Regions from separate parts of the Raoultibacter phocaeensis genome, predicted to be linked through region 1. Evidence: predicted binding sites of a transcription regulator. Region 1 holds the regulator's gene; the other holds the start of a gene.
What was found. Region 1 encodes HrcA, which represses chaperone genes, less so after heat shock. Its sites were predicted from a motif close to TNTTAGCANNCNNNNNNNNNGNNTGCTAANA; they were not measured.
Positions count from the first base shown of each region.

Region 2: the regulator HrcA is predicted to act here: its motif matches at 5,374-5,404, upstream of FJE54_RS06460 (co-chaperone GroES).

Region 1 is NZ_CABDUX010000002.1:948,463-955,928, forward strand. It holds gene lepA (translation elongation factor 4) at 1-24, shown strand, start outside; gene FJE54_RS11820 (hypothetical protein) at 96-287, shown strand; gene FJE54_RS11825 (nitroreductase family protein) at 329-865, shown strand; gene dusB (tRNA dihydrouridine synthase DusB) at 884-1,885, shown strand; gene hemW (radical SAM family heme chaperone HemW) at 1,869-2,978, shown strand; gene hrcA (heat-inducible transcriptional repressor HrcA) at 3,204-4,217, shown strand; gene dnaJ (molecular chaperone DnaJ) at 4,239-5,369, shown strand; gene FJE54_RS11850 (RsmE family RNA methyltransferase) at 5,382-6,164, shown strand; gene mtaB (tRNA (N(6)-L-threonylcarbamoyladenosine(37)-C(2))-methylthiotransferase MtaB) at 6,214-7,466, shown strand, end outside.
Region 2 is NZ_CABDUX010000001.1:1,623,635-1,631,100, reverse strand. It holds gene FJE54_RS06485 (FAD-dependent oxidoreductase) at 1-355, shown strand, start outside; gene FJE54_RS06480 (response regulator transcription factor) at 406-1,614, opposite strand; gene FJE54_RS06475 (hypothetical protein) at 1,966-2,460, shown strand; gene FJE54_RS06470 (Dabb family protein) at 2,453-3,121, shown strand; gene groL (chaperonin GroEL) at 3,287-4,918, opposite strand; gene FJE54_RS06460 (co-chaperone GroES) at 5,010-5,297, opposite strand; gene FJE54_RS06455 (response regulator) at 5,568-6,356, opposite strand; gene FJE54_RS06450 (sensor histidine kinase) at 6,349-7,466, opposite strand, start outside.

The DNA.
Region 1 (7,466 bases):
GCTATTCTGAAGGTTGACGACTAGGCGGCGCTCTTCGGGTACACTAAAGCCTGTGCGCAGAGGCACGAAGGCGAACGATACGAAAAGCGAGTTTTATGGCACGGAAGCACGAACAAGACTACGATTGGCTCGACGATCCGTTCGACGAGAAAAAGAACCAGAAGCCCCGAAGCGGATGCACGGGTCCCGCTCTCGTCGCGCTCGTTCTGGTTGTGGTGTTGATCGGGGTGCTCGGGTTCTTCCTCATCGGAAGCCTCGGAGCGCTCACCGACGTGTATACCGGATAGGACCTGCCCGCACATCGGGGCGAACAGCGGAAAGGGCGCTCATGAAAACGAATAGCACGGTTGAGACGGTGCTTGCACGGCGGTCGATCAGATCGTTTGTCGACAAGCCGCTGCCGCACGACGAGCTCGAGACTATCGCGATCTGCGCGAAGCACGCCCCGTCGGCGAACAATCGCCAGGAATGGATGTTCTTCGTCATCGAGGACCGCAATCGTACGGCGAAGCTTGCGGCGGTCATCGGCGAGGCGATGGGCAGGGCCACCTACGACATGTACAAGCCCCAAGCGCTCATCATGGTCGCGCATAAGAAGGATGCGCCGTTCGGCCGCGAAGACGACGGGTGCGCGATGGAGAACATCATGCTCGCTGCCCAGAGCTTCGGCATCGGAAGCGTCTGGATCAACCAACTCCAGGGCCTCTGCGAAATCCCCGCAGTGCGCGCCCATCTTACCGAGCTCGGTGTTCCCGAAGACTACGAGGTGCACGGGATGGCTGCGCTCGGTTACGCCGCCAAAGAGCCGCCCGAGCTCGAACGGACGAGCCCGGTTATCTGGATCGGGTCTGCGCCGAGCGCGTAGGACGAACGCATACGCCCGATGACGCCTTCCCTGCACGGGTTCTTCGAAACCCATAAGGTTCTGCTTGCCCCTATGGCGGGCGTTTCCGACACGGCATTTCGCACACTCTGCCTCGAACAGGGGGCCGATCTGACGTACACCGAGATGGTGTCTGCCAAGGGTCTTTCCTACGCGAACGAGAAAACCCGTCGCTTGCTCGACCGGGCAGACGGGGAGGCGCAGGTTGCGGTGCAGCTGTTCGGCCACGAACCTGCCGTCATGGCCGAAGAGGCGGCTTGGATCGAGCGCATCATGGGAAGCGCGCTCGCCTACCTCGATATCAACATGGGATGTCCCGCTCGCAAGATCGTCTCGAAAGGCGACGGCAGCAAGCTCATGTGCACGCCCGAGACGGCCCGCGCCATCATCGAATCCGTTACCTCGGCGGTAGCCGTGCCCGTCACCTGCAAGTTCAGGCGCGGATACGCAGTGGGCGAAGAGCTTGCCGTGCCGTTTGCGGTCATGGCCGAAGAGGCGGGGGCGTCGGCTGTTGCGGTGCACGGCCGCTATGCGATGCAGTACTACAAGGGAAGCGCCGATTGGGACGTTGTCGCGCAGGTGAAGCGCGCGGTTTCCATTCCGGTCATCGGCAACGGCGATGTGAGAGGCGGAAGCGATGCGCTTCGCCTGGTCGAGCAAACCGGGTGCGACGCCGTTATGGTGGCACGCGCTGCCGAGGGAAATCCGTGGGTGTTCGCCGATATCAAGGCGGCGATGAACAAAACGGCGCGTCCCGAAGCGCCGGGGTTCGAGGCCCGGATTGCCATGGCTCGCCGTCATGCGCGGCTGCTTGCCGAGCGCGACGAACGTTCCATCGTGCGCATGCGCAAACACGCGATGTGGTACTTGGCGGGTCTTCCGCATGCAGCGGCCGCGCGGCGTGCGATCAACACGTGCACGACGCTCGCCAATTTCGATCGCGTGTTCGACGGGCTTTTGGAAGCCATTTTGGAAGGGGACGACGATGTTCGATCCGTATAAGGCTCTCTATCTGCATATACCGTTCTGCAAACAGCGATGCGCCTACTGCGATTTCGCCACGAGCGCCGCTTCGGCCGATGATCCGGAAATCACCCGCTATGTCGAACAGCTCGTGCTCGACATACGAAGGGCGTCGCGCGAAGAGAAGCTGGGCAGCATCGAGACCGTCTACATCGGCGGCGGAACGCCGAGCCATATCGGCATGAAGAACCTCTCGGCGCTTCTGTACGCGCTGTCCACTTCGATGCATCTGACGCCTGAGGTGGAGTGTACGATGGAGGCCAACCCCGAAAGCCTTACCGAGGCGATGGTGAAAGACCTCTGGGCGCTCGGCGTGAATCGGCTCTCGATCGGCGTGCAGAGTTTCGATAACGCTCTTCTGGAAAAGCTCGGCCGCGTCCACAATGCGCAAACGGCGAAGCGCGCCATTGCGTGCGCGCAGACACGATTCGAAAACGTGAGCATCGACCTCATGTGCGGACTGCCCGGGCAGACGCCCGAGGATTTCGAACGCGACCTCGTATCTGCAGTGGAGGCGGGCGTGTCCCACGTAAGCGTCTATCCGCTCACCGTCGAAGAGAACACGCCGCTTGAACGTTTGGTCGAAGCCGGGATGCTCGAAGAGCCTCTCGAAGATATGCAGGCTGTGATGATGGAGGCGGCGCTGCGCGTCCTCGGGCCTGCGGGATTTACGCGCTACGAAGTGGCGAGCTATGCGAAGCCCGGATACGCGTGCCGCCACAACATCGCCTATTGGACCGGCAAGCCCTACCTCGGCATCGGCACCTCGGCCGTCACCATGACGCAAAACGATGCGCGGCGCATGCGCGTTCAGGACGGTCAGGTGGTCGACGATCTCGATCGGAAACAGATGTGCGCCGAATATCTCATGCTCAAGATGCGCATGGTCGAAGGCGTGCGCGACGAAGAGGTGCGCGAGGCGTCGCTTGTGCTGCCCGAAGCGCTGCTTGCGTTTCGGGGACTTGTGGATGCCGGTCTCGCCGAGCATACGGAAGGGGCGTACCGACCGACCACTGTGGGGTGGCTCTGCGGAAACGAGCTCTACGGCCGCCTGTTCGATCTGGCTCCATAAGACGTATGCGCACAGGTGCCGTAGCGTACCCTGCAGCATCCGCGGATGCTCGCACGTGCGCGCCTGCGGGAGCTGGAATCTGCGGCATCCGCGTTCGAGCGCGCTTCTCTATGGTGCTTCCGTCAAGATCCGCCAAAATTACTAAGATTGATTAGCACTCTTGGTGCGAGGCTGCTAAAATACGTGGTTGGCTTCGTATCGGACACGATGGGGAAGGATTAAGCGGTGCTCTCTGACAGACGGCAACGAGTGCTGAGCGCTCTTATCGAAGAGTACGTCGCCCGTGCTCTCCCGGTCGGGTCGCGTACGCTCGTCGAGCGCTACAAGCTGGGTGTGAGCCCCGCAACGGTGCGCAACGAGCTATCCGTGCTCGAAGATGCCGGCTACATCATCCAGCCGCATACGTCTGCGGGACGCATTCCCACCGACGTCGGCTACCGCGCGTTCGTCGACGATCTGCTCGAAAGCGGACTTGCTACCGGTCAGCTGCCCCACAGCGATACGATCGAGGAGCTCAAGAAGAGCGCAAGCGAGCTCGACGATCTGATCGAGCGCACGTCGGTGGCGCTCACGCGTCTGACCGACTGTTTGTCAATCGTGCTGGCACCTTCGGTGCTTGCGCTGCATATCCGCCAGATATCGCTCGTATCGCTTACGCGCCATCGCGCGCTCATCGTGCTCGTCACCGAAGACGGTCAAGTGCTCAACCGCTCGATCGATTTCGCCGATCCGGTGGAATCCGACGATCTGGCAGCCGTGCAGAACCTTCTGAACGATGTCTTCGCTGGAAAATCGATCACCGAGGTGCGTGACCGCATCGACCTCGAAGCCGCCGAAGCCTTGAACGACCCGCTCGTGCGGATCGTGCTTGACGAGGTGATGTACTGTTTGCAGGAAAGCGATACGGGCCGGGCGCACCGTATCGGCGTGAGTACGCTTCTGAAGCAGCCCGAATTCAGCCATTCGCAGACGCTTTTGCCCATCATGCAGATACTTGAGGATGACGCGGTGCTGCTCCACGTGTTTGACGATGCGGCTGCGGATTCGGGGCCGCTTGTAAGGATCGGGCGCGAGAACAACGACGAAGCGCTTTCGGGGGTTTCGGTGGTTGCGACCCAGTACGGACGCGGCGATGCTGCCGGCGTGGTCGCCGTCATCGGGCCGACCCGCATGGATTATTCGAAAGTCATACAAGCGGTCAGGCTCGCTCAGAGCGTGCTGCAAGACGGCTCACGATAAGGTAGAAAGGTATCCAAGGTAATGGCCAAAGACCTCTACGAGGTGCTCGGCGTCTCGAAAAACGCGAGCGAAGACGAGATCAAAAAAGCATTTCGCAAACAGGCGCGGGAGCTCCATCCCGACGTCAACAAAGCCCCCGATGCGGAGGATAGATTCAAAGAACTCAACGAGGCGTACGATGTGCTGAGCGATCCGAACAAGCGCGCCCAGTACGACCGCTTCGGAACGATCCCCGGCGCTGCGGGGGGAGGCGGCGGCGGATACCAGTACGTCGACTTCGAGGATCTGTTCGGCGGCGGCTTCGGCATGGGGGATCTGTTCAGCTCGTTCTTCGGCGGAGCGGGTGGCCATGCCGTCACGCGCAAGGAAGGGCGCGACATGGGCGTGGGATTGCGCCTGACGCTCGAGGAAGTCGCTGCGGGAGCCAAGAAGGAGATCGTGTACGATCGGCTCGCCCCGTGTCCCGACTGCGAGGGAACGGGCCTCGGCGCAGATGGCAAAGAGGTCACCTGCCCCGATTGCCAGGGTCGCGGCCGTGTCGTTACCGTGCAGCATACGTTTTTGGGCGATATGCAAACGGCGCAGACGTGCAAGACCTGCGGCGGTACGGGTACGACCATCGACAACCCCTGTCCCGAGTGCGAAGGCCAGGGCCGCGTGCCCGACCGCCAGCGCGTCACGGTAGAGGTGCCGGTGGGCATCCGCGATAGCCAGCAGCTGCGCCTCTCCGGTTTCGGCGAGGCAGGCATGCAGGGTGCCCTTGCGGGTGACCTCATCGTCACGTGCCGCATCCAGCCCCACGAGTTCTTCGAGCGCGACGGCGACAACCTCCATGCACGCGCGAACGTTTCGATCGTACAGGCGACGCTCGGTGCCGAAATCGAGATCGACGGCATTTTCGAGGACGAAGTCGTCAAGGTGCGCATTCCCGAAGGATGCCAAAACGAGCAGGTCGTCCGCGTCCGCGGATTCGGCATGCCGCGTTTCAAGAGCGAGAACCGGGGCGATATGTACGTGCACGTGAACGTGGTCATCCCCAAGAAAGTTTCGAAGAAAGAACGCGAACTGCTCGAACAGCTTGCCGAGGAGATGGGCGATTCGGTTGCCGAAGAGCGCACGCCGCTGCAGAAGCTTCGCGACGTGTTCAACTAGACTCGAGCGTCCATGTCGCTTCCGCACTTTTTTCTCGACAACCAGGTGATCGCGCACGAAGCGCTCGGTGCGTTCGCGCTGAGGCTCGCGCCCGACGATGTGAAGCATGCGCGCGCTCTCCGCTTGTCGCCGGGCGAGCATATCGCGGTGGTTGATGCGGCGAAAGACTACTTCGAATGCGAGGTGGTTGCACTCGATCAGGATGCGCTGTCCGTCCGAATCGCGCAGAAGTTCGATGCCGACCGCACGCTGTCTGCGGTGGTGCTCGTGCAGGGCATCGCCAAAGGCGACAAGATGGACGATATCATCCGGCATGCGACCGAAATAGGCGTATCGGGGTTCGTGCCGTTTTCATGCGAGCGCTCTATCGTCAAGCTCGATGAGAAGAAGGCGGCAGCGCGAACGCAGCGATGGCGATCCATCGCGAAGAGCGCGGCGATGCAAAGCGGGCAGCGCGACGTTCCCGAGGTATCGCTTCCCCTGAGCCTTGGCGAGGTATGCGACCTCGTCCGAAACGCCCATGCCGTGCTCGTGTGCTGGGAAGAAGCTTCGACAGGTTCGATCCGCGAGGCGCTTACGGGTGCGCTCGGTGCCCAAGGGGTGCTTCCCGAGGATGCGCGCGTTGTCGTGGTCGTGGGGCCCGAAGGCGGCTTGACCGAACATGAGGCGGCTCGGCTCACTGCGGCTAATCGCTTCGCCTCGACCGTGAGCCTCGGCCCCTCGATCTTGCGAACTGAAACGGCGGGGCTTGTGGCCCCGGCGCTGGTGCTCTACGAGCTCGGGGGGTTGCAATGATCCGTTCGTCAGCGGTTTCGGCGAGCGCATCCGGTCGATCCGGGAGCGCATGATGAGGTTCGCGATCGTCAACCTGGGCTGCAAGGTGAACCGCGTCGAATCGGACAGCCTAGCTGTCGCCCTCGAAGCGCTTGGGTTCCAATCCGCTTCGGCGGGCGAGGGCAGCGAGGACGTCCACCTTGCCGTGGTGAACACTTGCACCGTTACCGGCGAGGCTGAGAAGAAGACGCGCAAGGCGGTCAGGCGCGCATTGCGAGATCATCCTCAAGCGGCCGTGGTGGTGACCGGTTGCGCAGCCGCCATCGATCCCGATGCGTTTAAAGCCATGGATGCTCGCGTGAGCGTAGCGGGCAAGTTCGAACTCGGCGAAGCGGTGAAATCCCACGAAGGGCTTGCCGCGCTCGTCCCCTCGCTTGAAGCCGCGCTCATGTCGCTCGATGCGCACGGGGAAAGCTCCAGGCCGAAGAGTATGCCGAGGTGTGCGGAAGGGTTGCCGCCGTGCGATGCAGGCGAAAGGAACGCTTCGCTGGTACCCGAAGACATGATCCGGGTGGGCGAGGGATTCCCGACGCGCGTGGGCATCAAGGTCCAGGACGGGTGCGACAACGCCTGTACGTACTGCATAGTGCATGTTGCGCGCGGTCGCGCGTGGAGCAGGCCCGCATCCGAGATAGAGTCAGAGTATCGTCGCTTGGTCGCAGCAGGCGTATCGGAGGTCGTGCTGTCGGGCATCAACCTCGGTACCTATCGGGACGGTTCTTTTGACTTGTCCGGTTTACTTGAGCATCTGCTTGCTACGAACGACGACGCGAGGATCAGGATTTCGAGCATCGAGCCCAAGGACGTGAGCGATCGGCTTATCGGGTTCATGGCTTGTGCTGACGGCCGCATCGCGCGTCATCTCCATCTGCCGTTGCAGTCGGGAAGTACCCGCGTTCTCAAACGGATGGCGCGGCCGTATACGGCAGAGTGGTTCTGCGAGCTGGTCGAGCGATTGTACGGGGCTATGCCGGGCCTTTCGCTCTCGACCGACGTCATCGTCGGATTCCCCGGAGAAACCGAGGAGGATTTCAGGGAGACGCTCGCTGCAGCGCGCCGCTGCCGCTTCTCCAAGATTCACGTGTTTCCGTACTCGAAGCGCGCGGGCACCCCCGCGGCTGCTTGGCCCGACCAGGTCGATCCGCAGGTGAAGGCCTCGCGGGCAGCAGAGCTCTCCGAACTTGGCGCGCATTTGCGCGATGAGGCCTATCGCGCGCGCATCGGCACCGTCGAGCGCGTGCTGGTTGAAACGCGAGGCAAGGG
Region 2 (7,466 bases), on a different contig from region 1:
CGAGCAAGGCGTCGATCCGGTATATCACCGCGGAGAAAAACAGCTCGATCTCAATACGACCGCCGTCATGGCTGGAATGCGGACAGATATCGCCAATCCGTGCCTCGCACCCGTCGCAACTCCCCCGTTCTACGGTGCAGTGTACGTACCCGGTACATGCGGAACCGCAGGCGGCTTGACCATCAATGAAAACGCCCAGGTGGTCAGCTCGATGGGCGAACCGATAAGCGGACTGTATGCAGTCGGCAACTGCTCGTCAGGAGTATCGGGCGGCCGATACGTCGGCGGTGGCATCAGCCTTGGATCGGGTAGCGTCATGGGATGGATAGCCGTGCACCATGCGCTCGGCCTCTAGCGACGCCAATCTAAACGATACCGGCCGACTCCATAACGGGGTCGGCCTTTTTATTCTTTTCCTGTCGCAGGCCCCGCACTCATCGCATCGACGTTGTTTTTGAAGTAATCGATCAATTCCTGCTTCGAGTGTACATCGAGCTTCGCGTAGATCCGCTTCACATGAGTGCGCGCAGTCCCCTCGGATATGTACAACTCGCTTTGGATATAGCGCAAGCTCCTTCCCTCCAGCAGAAGCAGCACCACTTCAGTCTCGCGATTCGAAAGACCGCGAGCGCGTGCCAGATCCTCTGAGGCAATCGTCTTCGACTCCACCACGTATTTCGGGCCGTTAAGCCACGTGTTTTGAAACACAAAGAAACTTGCGACGATGGCAACGGAAACGACCACCGACAGAGAATCGGGCACGGCGGGAGTCAACTGGAACACGAACCCACCGAGTATCGAGCCGAGAGCCCAGGCAACGTTCATGACGACGAAATACATGGCCTTTCTAAACCGCAGGCCAAACGACACGATCACCCCGAGCTCCATATACAGAAGCAACATAAGCAGAAAAGAAGGCGATGGAGCGGTGAGCACGTCGCCCGGCACCATTGCAGAAGAGATGCTCCCGCTCGAGAATACGAACCCGCCCGCAACGCCAAACACTACAACAAGGAGGTTTGGGGTAAGCAAGAACGTCTTTTTCGATATCTTGCCGATGCGTTCAGTCGCTGCGAGAGGCTTGTTTGCACCGACAAACAACACGAAGGGCGCGAGCATCACGTAGAGGTCGTATACGCCACGAGGCAGGACGAGCACCGTAAAACTGATTACGTAATAGAGGAGCAGCGAACACACCAAAGCAGCCGTCAGCGTTTTGACGTCATCGCATTTTGCCAAGTTCTCGATCCTGAGAATCTGGCATCCGAAGCAGGCGATCGCGAAAAACAGCAACCCGACATCCTCGAACACCGTTTCGGTAAGCGAGAATCGACTTGTCAGAAGGAGCATGGCAGCCGACGCTGAAGCGAGCACCGGTACGGTGATCCTGAACGCAAGAGGTATGCGATCCCACCGTGCCAGCATGATCCCCGTACCCGTTGCCAAGGTGCCGATCAGGCTGAATATTCCGAATGAGGGTATGATTTCAGCGCTTTGGGTAAACAGGCTTTCGTACGAAACCTGATGGAACCAAAACCAGATGACCGCATCGAGCAGCGCGGTTTTGGCAACCTGTCGCTTACCGAGCGTGCCCGCCTTCAAATCTACTTGCATGCTTCCCTCCCGTGCATTGCCAAATCATACCTTCCGGATGACAGAAAAAGGCCGGTTAGCCACTTTCGTGAGACAGACTGCCGCACTACCCCCCGGTATGGTTGTCCCTGTCGAATGGGCCCTGTGCAAGCTTGCAGGTTTTGGGAGAAACCTCTGTTTAGCCTAGGTGCAGCAGACCATGTTTGTCAAGCAAGAATGGTTTGGTCGAACGTCATCGACTTCGACAGCCCGTTCGACGGAAAAACTGCGCGGCAGGAGGCGTCGGCAAGCAGTGGAAGCAAAATCGGCGCACATATGAGAAAGGGGATGGTTATGCAAGGTATGAGTTCGGGCATTTCCCGACGAGCTTTCGTGGCGGTTGGAGCCACAGCGAGCGTTGCATCGCTCGGTATCCTGGCAGGCTGCACTCAGCAAGAGACAGCGAAACCCGAGCCGGTATCCGAAAAAGAAACCGAAAGCGGAGCTCCCGAAGAACAAGAGATTCCACCCGCAACCGAATCGGCAAACAAGGTGTACGTGGTCGACACGTTCAAGCCCAAACCAGGCGACGGAAAGGCGTTTCTCGACGAATACCTGAAAACCTACCGACCGATGGCAGAGGGAGGCGGGATGGCCTTCGTGAACGCCACGATAGCGCCGCCTCTGTGGCTTGAAAACGATTCGAACATCGTACAGATCGTTTGGACGCTCGACGATATCGCTGTCGCCGCTTGGGCTATGTCATCGGCAACACGGTACAACCCAGCTTACGTCGAATGGTGGGCTGCCGTAAGGAAGCGGGTACTCGAGAGAGATCGATCGTATTTCGCAAGCGAAGAGTATATGGAGGTGCTCAACAATGTTTAGCGCAGTCTTTATGGCAACGTTTGCCGAGGGGATCGATAGCGGGGCAAGAGAATCATTCGATGCCGAAGTCAAAAGCGCTGCGGGTGCAATTACCGACGTCAACCTTGCCGCCCCTGTGCTCGAACCGCCCATGCCTGGCGGCGATTACTTCTGCGAGCTCGGCTTCAGAGACCAAGCTGCGTTCGAGCAGGCGAAAGCCGCGGAGTCATGGGCAACGCTATACGGACTGTTCGAAAACGAATCGATCGTCGCCGGTTTCGAATACGTCGCTTACGGCGACGGAACGCTCACACTGCAAGAAACGAGCGTCTCGAAATGCCATCGCGTCCTCATCTTCAGCTTGCTCGACGATGCCGATCCCGACATGGTTGCAAAGATGGAAGCGAATATGAACGGCATGACCGATCACGTACCGGGTCTAAAAAACTGCACGTTCGCGAAAATCGCCGAATCGGCGGGTTCCGATTCATGGGCCTACGCATACGAATGCGATTTCGACGAACCCGGATCGTTTCTCGGAAAGTATATGACGACCCCGTACCACTTCTGCTATATCGACAAGTTCTTCGAACCTGCATGCGACGAATGGATCGTCAACCCTAACCTCTGCACACCCTATGTAGCTCAAGAGACGCCGTTTCTGGCCAACTTTGCCGAGTAGGTACAACCAGAGCTCAGCTTTCGATGCACCTATCCGAGTGGCATCCGCAGAAAACCCCTTGCAGCAAAAATCGGGGCGACCGACAGGCCACCCCGATTCCGAGTTTAAGCGGGCAGGTGGATGTGCGAATCACCTGCCCGTGTTGAATTCTTGCGAAGCGCGAGCCTACATCATCCCGCCCATGCCGCCGGCAGCACCGGCAAGCGCGGACAAGTCGGGACCGTCTTTCGGGATCTCGTTGATGGTTGCTTCGGTGATGAGGATAAGCGCACCCACAGAAGCAGCGGACTGCAGAGCCGTACGGGTAACTTTCACCGGATCGTTCACGCCCATCTCGATCATATTGCCGTACTCGCCCGTGGCGCAGTTCAGGCCTTCGCCCGCCTTCATGCCTTTCACGTGCTCGACGACGACGCTGCCCTCGAAGCCGGCGTTCTGAGCGATGGCGCGCATGGGGGCTTCGAGTGCTTTGCGCACGATGTTGATGCCGACTTCTTCGTCCTTATCGGCCGTTTCCACCTTGTCGAGCGCAGGGATGGCGTTCACAAGCGCTACGCCGCCGCCAGCGACGATGCCCTCCTCAACGGCTGCGCGGGTTGCCTGCAGCGCATCTTCGATACGGCTCTTCTTCTCCTTGAGCTCGCTTTCGGTAGCAGCGCCCACCTTGAGCACCGCAACGCCGCCGGAAAGCTTGGCCAGGCGCTCCTGGAGCTTCTCGCGGTCGAAATCGGAATCGACGCGCTCGAGCTCGGCTTTGATCTGATGGATGCGGTTGTCGATAGCCTTCTTGTCGCCTGCGCCGTCGACGATGAGCGCCGTGTCCTTGGTGACCTTGACGGTTTTCGCATGGCCCATCATGTCGATCGTGGCATCGGCCATGGTCATGCCGAAGTCCTTGTCGATGACCTGCGCACCGGTAACGGCGGCAATGTCCTCAAGGATGCGCTTGCGGCGATCACCGAAGCCAGGGGCCTTGATGGCGACGCAGTTGAAGGTGCCGCGCAGCTTGTTCAGGAGGATGGTGGCAAGCGCTTCACCCTCAACGTCTTCGGCAACGAGGAACAGCGGGCGACCGGTCTTCATAACCTCTTCGAGCAGCGGAACCATATCCTGGATGTTGTTGACCTTCTGATCGGTCAAAAGGATGTAGGGATCCTTGAGAACAGCTTCCATCTTCTCCATGTCGGTTGCCATGTAAGGGGAGATGTAGCCACGGTCGTACTGCATACCCTCGACGATGTCCATCTCGAGGCCAAAGGTCTGGCTCTCCTCGACCGAAATAGCGCCGTCCTTGCCGACCGCGTCCATAGCCTCGGCAATCTTCTCGCCGATCTCGGCGTCGCCTGCGGAAATGGTGCCGACGTTCGCGATCTGATCTTTGCCCGCCACATCGTGGGAGTTGTTTTTGATCTCCTCGACGACCGCATCGGTCGCCTTCTGAATGCCGCGGCGGATGCCGAGCGCATCGGCGCCGGCGGTTACGTTGCGCAGGCCCTCCGACACGATGACGTCGGCAAGCAGCGTCGCCGTGGTGGTGCCGTCGCCGGCAACGTCGTTGGTCTTAACGGCGACTTCGCGCACGAGCTGAGCGCCCATGTTCTCTACCGGATCTTCGAGCTCGACTTCCTTGGCGACGGTTACGCCGTCGTTGGTGATGGTGGGAGCGCCGTAGGATTTCTCCAAAGCGACGTAGCGGCCCTTGGGGCCGAGGGTTACCTTGACTGCGTCAGCCAGCTTGGAAACGCCGGCCGCAAGCGCGCTGCGTGCATCGGCATCGAACTTGATATCTTTAGCCATGATGGTAGTTCCTTTCATCTAACGCCATCCGCAAGCCTCATACGGCGATTCGAATGGCAAAGTGCCTGACAGGGATACAGAAAACGAAGGCTTATGCGAAGACCGCGTACAGGTCGTCGGCGCGGAGGATCAAAACGTCTTCGCCGTCCACGGTAACCTCGGTTCCGCCGAACTTCCCATAGATAACCTTGTCGCCCTCTTTGACGGGCATCGGCAGATGCTTGCCGTCTTTGTCGAGCTTGCCATCGCCCACTGCGAGCACAACGCCAGTCGTGGGTTTCTCCTTAGCCTCGGATGCGATGTACAGACCAGACGCCGTCGTGGTCTCAGCCTCGTCAGCTTTGATGATCACACGGTCACCCAATGGTTTAAGATTCATGGTGTATGCCTTCCTTTCGATCGGCTCTTTCTGAATCACGTCACGTTGCACTATTTAACCACTCGTTTGAGCGGAGTGCTAGCACTCTTGAGTAACGAGTGCTAAACAAAGCGGTATATTACCACCCCCGCAGACGAATGCAAGAGAAATTGAGAAAACCTAAGTGTGTTTGACTTAGGTTTCACAAGGATTCTACAGTTCTCCGATCGGCGGACGAAGAGCACTCCGCAAACATGCGGTCACTCGTTCACGGAAACGGGTTGCGAGCCCTCACGCCCCCGGCACCACGAGTCCGTTTTCGTAGGCGAGCACTACAAGCTGAGCGCGATCGTGCGCACCGAGCTTCGACATAATGCGGGCTACGTGGGTCTTCACCGTAGCAGGCGATATCACGAGGTCGCCTGCAATGTCGTCGTTGGTAAGCCCGCGGGCCACAAGCCCGAGGATCTCGCGTTCGCGCTCGGTCAGCACCGAAAGCGACGTTTCCGAATGGGCCCTGCGTGCACGCGATTCAACAAACGTCTCGACGAGCCTACGGGTGATGGACGGCTGGATGAGCGCATCGCCCTCGGCGACTACCTCGATGGCTGCGGCGATGTCGTCGGGTTCGGAATCCTTGAGCATGAATCCGCTCGCGCCTGCCGAAAGCGCGTCGTAGACGTACTCGTCGATGTCGAACGTGGTGAGAATGAGCACATGCGTATCGGCAAGCTCGGGGTCAGCCGTGATTTCGGCAGTGGCCTCGATGCCGTTTTCGACGGGCATGCGAATGTCCATGAGCACAACGTCGGGCTTCGTCTCGCGCACGCGCTCGACCGCTTCGCGACCGTTGCTCGCCTCCCCCACCACTTTGAGGTTTTCGAACGATGAAAGAATGAGCTTGAAGCCGTTGCGCACCAAATCCTGGTCGTCGGCGATCACCACGGTAAGTTCAGGGGCTCGCTTCAGCGCCGCATCGGCAAGCCGCACCGCCTTTTCGCTTCGCTCGCGCAGTCGCTCCTGCATTTCCCTGTACTTGTCATCATAGAGGTTCGTGCCTCCGATCAGCTCTTCAGCCATGGTTCCTCCCAGCTTCGCCCAAAGGTATGCTCACCCGAACGGCGAACCCTTTGCCGGCGCGGTTGTGTGCAGATATGGTTCCGTCGAGCAGGTTCACCCGCTCGTTCATGCCTTCAATGCCGTGCCCATCGGTCTTCTCACCCTCGGTGCGGCCCCGCCCGTCGTCTTCCACCGCAAGGCGGGCCATCTCGCCATCGGTGGCGAGGCGGATCGATACGCGATGGGCGTCCGCGTGCCGAACGATGTTCGTGGCCGCTTCGCGCGCGATGCCGAACAGGGCCACGTCGATGTAGGCGGGTACCCGCTCGCGATCGAATCCCGTAGCATCGTAGTCGACGTCGATGCCGGCATCCTCAAGGTACGATACGATGTCGGCCATGCGCTCGGTTCCCACCGTCGGCACCGTTTCAGCCTGCGCATCGCCGCTGCGCAAAACGCCGATCATGCTGCGGATTTCCTCAAGCGCATCCTTGGAGGTGGCACGCACGGTAGCGATCGTTTGCTTTGCGGCCTCGGGATCGCGGTCGATCATGCGCTCGGCGGCGGCAGCTTGGATGCTCACTGCCGAAAGCGAATGGGCCGTTATGTCGTGGATCTCACGGGCAATGCGCACACGCTCCTCCTCGACACGTCGCGCCGCCTCTTCCTCGCGGCTCTTCTCGGCAGCGAATGCGCGCTGCTCGGTTTCGGCCACATACTCTTGATGCGTGCGCACCGCGAACCCGCCGAGCGCCGCCGCCACCATGTACGTGACGTTTTGCAGGCGCATGAGGTCGGACAGGCTCTCGCTTTGCGTGGGAAGTGTTACGAACAGAAGCGACGCCACCGCAAGCACGGTGGCCACTACCGCTTCCGCGCGGTCGCGTTCGTGCGCAATCGTGTACAGCGCGATGATCGGACCCAGGATGGCGAGCGTGTAGCCAGTCAGCGTATTCTGCGTTCCCAAAAACGCTATCATGACGAAGACGAACACGAGCCATGGCGATTTGCGGCGGGCGACGAGCGGCAGCGTCGTCAGGGCAATGGCAACGTAGGCGCCCACCTGCGGCATGACGTTCGGTATGCCGAGCAGCTGGCGGAAAAGCTCGTCGGGCATCACGACCGAAGACA